Regions from separate parts of the Arthrobacter sp. DMZ02-1R genome, predicted to be linked through region 1. Evidence: riboswitches for the same ligand, from Rfam matches in the RefSeq annotation. Region 1 holds a riboswitch; the other holds the start of a gene.
What was found. A riboswitch is a leader RNA that binds a small molecule or an ion and turns the genes downstream of it on or off. The one in region 1 is predicted to bind glycine.

Region 1 (3,374 bases):
CCGGAGGATGCCGGAAAGCTGCCCCCGGTCCTCCAGCCCGCGTGCCGAGAGGTGCGGAATCACGTTGTAGCCGAGGAAGCTGAGTTTGAGGGAAGCCTCCATGGTTCGCTTGACGCCGTGATGGGGCAAGCAGGTAACGGTGAGTGTTGTGGATACAGGCACCGTGGCCTGGACCTTCTCGACGATTCCGTCCGAGGGAATGATTTCAATCCGGGTGGGGAGCATGCTGGAGTCCTTACGGATCAGGCCGTCGCGTGGTGTGCGAGGAGGGTGCTGGCTTCCTGGCGGGTGGTGCCGGAGTCCTGGATGCCGCCGGCGATGTGGGCCAGGTGGGCGGGGATGTCGCGGCCTTTTTTGCGCATCGCGGTGGCCCAGAGGCGTCCGGCGCGGTAGGAGGAGCGGACCAGGGGTCCGGACATGACCCCGAGGAAGCCGATGTCCTCGGCTTCGGCGGCGAGCTCGACGAATTCCTGGGGTTTGACCCAGCGGTCCACGGGCAGGTGCCGTTCGGAGGGGCGCAGGTACTGGGTGATGGTGATCAGGTCACAGCCCGCGGCGTGCAGGTCGGCCAGGGCTTCGGAGATTTCGGCCCGGGTTTCGCCCATGCCCAGGATCAGGTTGGATTTGGTGACCATGCCGGCGTCCCGGCCCTGGGTGATGACGTCCAGGGAGCGGTCGTAGCGGAACGCGGGGCGGATGCGCTTGAAGATCCGGGGCACGGTCTCGACGTTGTGCGCGAAGACCTCGGGGGCGGAGTCGCAGATCGCACTGATGTGTTCGGGTTTGCCGGAGAAGTCCGGGATGAGCAGTTCCACCCCGGTGCCCGGGTTCAGTTCGTGGATCTTGCGCACGGTCTCGGCGTAGAGCCAGACGCCCTCGTCGGCGAGGTCGTCCCGGGCGACGCCGGTGACGGTGGCGTAACGCAGGGCCATGGCCTGGACGGAGCGGGCGACCTTGGTGGGTTCGAACATGTCCACGGGGGAGGGTTTGCCGGTGTCGATCTGGCAGAAGTCGCAGCGGCGGGTGCATTCGGAGCCGCCGATCAGGAAGGTTGCTTCCTTGTCTTCCCAGCACTCGAAGATGTTCGGGCAGCCGGCTTCCTCGCAGACGGTGTGCAGGCCTTCCTTTTTCACGAGGTTCTTCAGGCCCACGAATTCCGGGCCCATCTGGACCTTGGCCTTGATCCACTCGGGCTTGCGTTCGACCGGGACGGCTTTGTTGCGTTGTTCAACGCGCAGCAGCTTACGGCCTTCAGGTGCCAGGGTCATGAGGAACTCCATAATTCAGGTGGCGCGGACGCGCCACGATGATTCGGTTCCTCCCCGCTCTGTATTGGACCTGAGAGTTTCCGCGCCACCCGCCTTCGCGGCTGGACGCTTGCACCGTCGGTGAGTCCGGTTGCCCGGGCTGCTTTCCAGAGTTGCCTTGCCGCGGCGGTACATGGGCCTGAGAGATTCCTGGGGAGGATTTGCTCCTACGGCGCCTGCTAAAACGTACCGGCAGGGCTCTCCCGCCGCAGATCATAAGCACGTGCCGCCTTTCGGTGACACGTCTCACATGGTATCCGGTGCCCTGACGGTGCGCAAAGAGCGGGCAGCTTCAACCGTCGTGGGTTCCTCCGCGGCCGTCTGCCCGGGCGCCAGCTTAGCGGGCACCTTGGGAGGACCATACGGAAGCTCCGAGCTCCCGTGAAATTGTCCACGCGGCGTCGCGGAGTTCGCGGACCGTGGCCTCGCTTGCCGGCCACTCGCTCGCGGAGAGCACTACAGACAAAACGGCGACGACGGTCCCGCTTTCATCGTAGACGGGGGCCGCGATGGAGGCCTCGCCAATCACCGCTTCCTCGTATTCCAACCCGAGCGCGTTCTTGCGCACTTCCTCAAGCTGGGATCGGAGGACGGCGGGGTTGGTAATCGTTTCGCCGGTAAATTCGGCCAGCGGCTTGCTGAGCACGTCATTTTCGAGCTCGGGGTTGAAGGCGAGTAGTACTTTTCCGAGAGCAGAGGCGTGGGCGGGCAGGTTGAGTCCCGTTTCCGGCATTTGCTCTGTGCCGTCGGGGCGGCGGTCGTGATGAATGATCAAAACCTCGCCGAGAAGGTTCACACCCAGTCGCGTCGCGTAACCGGTCCGTCGTGACAACTCGTGCATCCACCGCATCGCGCGAGCCCGGACGTCAAGGGTGTCGAGGTAGACGCTCGAAAGTTTCAGCAGCGCAGGCCCGAGCATGTAGCGGTTTCCGGAGCTTTCCTGGGCGACCAGCCCGTGTGCCTGTAGCGATTTCACGAGTCCGTGGACTGTGGAAGGCGGAAGCTCCAATGCGGCGGCCAGTTCGGAGATTCCGAGGCGCCTGGCGCCTTGGAGGAGCCCGAGGATTTTGGCCGCTCGGTCAATCGACTGGATCACAGCTCCACCACTCTCGCATCATCGGTTGCCTTGTCGGGCCAACAAGTTAATTTAGCCCCTTGACAGTCGGGAACCCTAAACGGCATGATTCGATATTAACGAACTGGAGTCGACAATGTCGAATCTACTCGTCGTCTAATATAACCCCGCCGTTCAAAGGAGAACTTCGTTATGGACGAAAACCGCATGTGGCAGCGGCTTGCTGCCGAGTTCCTGGGGACCGCGTTCCTCGTCTTCGTAGGCGTAGGATCCGTGCCCGCCCTCGCCATGGCCCGCGGCAATGCGCCGTTCACCGGCTCCGAGCTGGGCGTCATCTCGCTGTCGTTTGGCGCAGTTGTCATTGGCACCGTCTACGTCTTCGGTTACATATCCGGAAATCACATCAACCCAGCTGTGACAGTGGCGCTTGCCGCAACGGGAAAGTTCCCGTGGCGCGATGTGCCGGGATACCTCGCAGCCCAGGTATTCGGCGCCGTTGCAGGCTCATTCGCCATCATCGGCGTGCTCGGCCAGCGCGCCAGCGAACTGGGCCTCGGAGTGGCCGCCTATGGCGAGATCCCCGTCTGGCAGGCCTTCACCGCTGAGTTCATCGGTACTTTCCTGCTCGTCTTCACCGTGTTCGGCGTGATCCACCGCAAGGCAGCACCGGGCTTTGCCGGGATTGTCATCGGATTCATCGTGTTCGCCGCAATCATCCCCGTCGCGCCCGCCACGGGGGCATCGATCAACCCCGCCAGGACCACCGGGCCGATGCTCGTCCAGTTCCTGCTGGGCGGAACCGTTCACTGGGAGCAATGGCCTGTTTATGTTGCCGCAGAACTTGCAGCGGGCATCGCCGCGGGAGCATTGTTTGGGCTCATCTCGCGCACGCAAGCTGACCGCACCTCGCTCACCGCTGCTCTGACCGAACAGGAAACCCGGGCATGAAGAAGCTGATCAACTCCCCGCAGACCCTGCTGGCGGACGCACTG
Region 2 (3,374 bases), 1.5 Mb from region 1:
CAGGTTGATGCCCTTGTCCTCAGCGGCGGCAACGATCTCGGCAGCCTTGCCCGGGACGCGGACAGTGACGGTGTCGAAGAAGCTGCCATGCAGGATCTCAAGGCCGGCGGTCTTGAGTGACGCGGCGAGGGCGCGGGCGTGATTGTGGGCGGTCTCGGCGATCGCCTTCAGGCCATCGGGGCCGTGGTACACGGCGTACATCGAGGAGACGATGGCAAGCAGTGCCTGCGCGGTGCAGATGTTGGACGTGGCCTTTTCGCGGCGGATGTGCTGCTCGCGGGTCTGCAGCGCCAGGCGGTAGGCGGGGGTGCCGGCGTCGTCCTTGGAAACGCCTACCAGGCGGCCAGGCATGGAGCGCTCGAGGCCCTTCTGAACTGCCATGTAGGCGGCGTGCGGGCCGCCGAAGAACAACGGAACGCCGAAGCGCTGGGTGGAGCCGACGGCGATATCGGCGCCCTGCTCGCCAGGAGGCGTGATCAGCGTGAGGGCGAGGAGGTCCGCGGCGACGGTGACGAGGGCGCCGCGTTCCTTGGCGGCGGCGATCACGGCAGAGTGGTCGAACACTCGGCCGGAAACGCCCGGCTGCTGCAGCACGATGCCGTTGATGTCGCCGTCGGGCAGGCCCTGGGACAGGTCGGCGATCTCGACTTCGAAGCCCAGCGCCTCGGCGCGGCCCTTCACGATGGCGATGGTCTGCGGGAGGCAGTCGGCGTCAAGGACGGTCTTGCCGTCGTGGGCCGCCTTGTTCTTGTTGGCACGGCGCATCATGAGGACAGCTTCGGCGACGGCCGTGGCTTCGTCCAGGAGGGAGGCGTTGGCGATAGGCAGGCCTACCAGGTCCTGGACCATGGTCTGGAAGTTCAGCAGGGCTTCGAGGCGGCCCTGGGAAATTTCCGGCTGGTACGGGGTGTAGGCGGTGTACCAAGCCGGGGACTCGAGGATGTTGCGGCGGATCACCGGCGGGGTGACGGTGTCGTAGTAGCCCTGGCCGATCATCTGCACGGCCGTCTTGTTCTTGGCCGCCAGTTTGCGCAGTTCGGCCAGAACTTCTACCTCACTGAGGGCGTTCTGGAGGGTCAGGGCGACGTCCTGGCGGATGTCTTTGGGAACCGCGGTGTCCACGAGCGAATCGACAGTGTCGTAACCAACAGACTTGAGCATGATGTCAATGTCGGCTTGGCGACGGGCGCCGATATGCCGGTCAACGAACGTGGTGGAGGTTGAACTAACCGTCACGAAGGAACTCCATTACTAAGGCGGCGTGGGTACGCCACAGCTAATCGGGTTCCTCCCCGCTCTGTATTGGACCTGAGAGTTTCCGCGAATCCGTGCTTATGGGCACTGTTTCGCTTGCACCGTCGGTGAGCACAACGTGTTCCAGTGTCTAGGACACCAGGGGCAGCGTGCTGCTTTCCAGAGTTGCCTTGCCGCGGCGGTGCGTGGGCCTGAGAGATTCCTGGGGAGGATTTGCTCCTACGGCGCCTGCATCACTTGCCTGCAGGACTCTCCCGCCGCAGATCAAAGGCGTATTCAGTTGTGTGAATCGGATCGTGGTTGCCGGTGACGGCTGCCACAACTGTCAATTGTCCTATGGACTGCTCGCGTCCGCAAATGATGTCACCGACTTCGCCCGACTTTCCCAACTGACTGGCATTTGTAGTCGTTTTGGAGCCTCTAAACGACCTCTAAACGACAACAACTGCGAGTCAGTTGGGCCACCGCTCAGTGACGGAGGCGTTCGACGGCGGCCAGCAGCGCACCGACGTCGGCGCTCCTCTCGCTCGCATTGGCTCCCGGACCACCTTCAAGCATTGCGTTGAAGTAGAGCCCATCGCCCATATAGCGGACCGCCTTGGCCATCTCGGGACCCACTTCCTCGGCGAGCACATCCAGCCATTGTTGCTGGATCCCGGCAAAGCGCCTGCGGGTTTCTTCGTGCGCCACCTCCGCGAGCCGCGTGGCGGCGACGAACACCCTGTCCATGGGAGTATCGGCCCAAAGCGAGGACTTGATGAAGAACGCGGAGGCGCCCTCGGGAGCCGCCTTCATCGCCTCGATATCCGTTGCGGCGAGTGTGTCCATGCGTTCCAGCAGGGCGCCGATCATGGCTTCCTTGTTGGGGAAATGGTAGAGCAGGCCACCCTTGGAGACTCCTGCGCGCTTGGCGACGGCGTCGAGCGTGGCAGCCCGCTCCCCCACCTCGATCAGCAGGGCTTCAAAGGCATCCAGGACAGCGTCCCGGGCAATAGGTTTTCGTGGCATGGTGTCCATCATCCCCTAGTTGGATATGTCAGTGTCGATACGGCAAATTGAAACTATACCGTCCAGACGGTATAGTTATCTTCATGTTCAGCCCATCCACAACCCAGCACCCCCGCATCCCGTCCACCCAGTCCGCCCCGTGGCGCGATTGGACTGCCCTGGCGCTCTTGATGTTCCCCGTGCTGCTGGTGGCTGTAGACAACACCGCGCTGACATTTGCCCTGCCGGAAATCGCCCGGACGCTGGAGGTCGGGGGCGTGCAGCTGCTCTGGATTGTGGATGCCTATGCGCTGGTGCTGGCGGCATTGCTGGTATCCATGGGCAACCTGGGAGACAGGATCGGCCGCCGCCGCTTGCTCCTGATCGGCAGCACGGGCTTCGCCGCCGTTTCCGCAGCCACCGCATTCGCCCCGTCGGCCGAATGGCTCATTGCGGGACGCGCCGGCCTGGGCATCTTCGGAGCCATGCTCATGCCGTCCACGTTGTCCTTGATCCGCAACATCTTCCCGGACCCGAACCGCCGCCGGCTCGCCATTGCGGTGTGGGCCGCGGGATTCTCCGGCGGTGCCGCGCTCGGGCCGATCTTCGGTGGCTGGCTCGTGGAACACTTCTGGTGGGGAGCCGTGTTCCTGGTGGCCGTGCCACTGTTGTTGCCCCTCCTTGCCTTCGGCCCATTCCTGATTCCCGAGTCCAAGGATCGCAATCCGGGCAAGCCTGACGTTCCCAGCATCGCGCTGTCCATCCTGACCATGGCACCGGTGGTCTATGGCATCAAGGAGGTCGCTGTGCACGGCTTCGGCCCCGCCCCTGCAGCCTTCATGGCATTCGGCTTGGCAATGGGAATCATCTTTGTCCGCAGGCAGCGCTCCTTGGCATCGCCCATGCTGGATGTGCGTCTTTTTGGGAACAAGGTGTTCAGCACTGCCATCATTGCCAACGTCCTGTCCCTGTTTTCCATGACGGGCTTCATCTACTTCTTCGCGCAGCACTTGCAGCTTGTGGAGGGCCGGTCCCCCATGCAGGCAGGAATCGCCATGGTTCCGGCACTGCTGGCCACCATCGTGGCGGGCATGGTGGTGGTGCCCCTGGTCAAGCGGATCCGCCCGGGACTG

Region 2: another riboswitch for glycine. It lies ahead of gcvP (aminomethyl-transferring glycine dehydrogenase); the one in region 1 lies ahead of lipA (lipoyl synthase).

Annotation. Positions count from the first base shown of each region.
Region 1 covers NZ_CM173230.1:489,618-492,991, forward strand. The annotation lists gene AC3ANQ_RS02235 (methylenetetrahydrofolate reductase) at 1-225, opposite strand, end outside; gene lipA (lipoyl synthase) at 243-1,268, opposite strand; glycine riboswitch at 1,318-1,423, opposite strand; glycine riboswitch at 1,425-1,523, opposite strand; gene AC3ANQ_RS02245 (IclR family transcriptional regulator) at 1,645-2,403, opposite strand; gene AC3ANQ_RS02250 (MIP/aquaporin family protein) at 2,575-3,330, shown strand; gene dhaK (dihydroxyacetone kinase subunit DhaK) at 3,327-3,374, shown strand, end outside.
Region 2 covers NZ_CM173230.1:3,875,355-3,878,728, forward strand. The annotation lists gene gcvP (aminomethyl-transferring glycine dehydrogenase) at 1-1,236, opposite strand, end outside; glycine riboswitch at 1,288-1,422, opposite strand; glycine riboswitch at 1,424-1,521, opposite strand; gene AC3ANQ_RS18390 (TetR/AcrR family transcriptional regulator) at 1,723-2,262, opposite strand; gene AC3ANQ_RS18395 (MFS transporter) at 2,346-3,374, shown strand, end outside.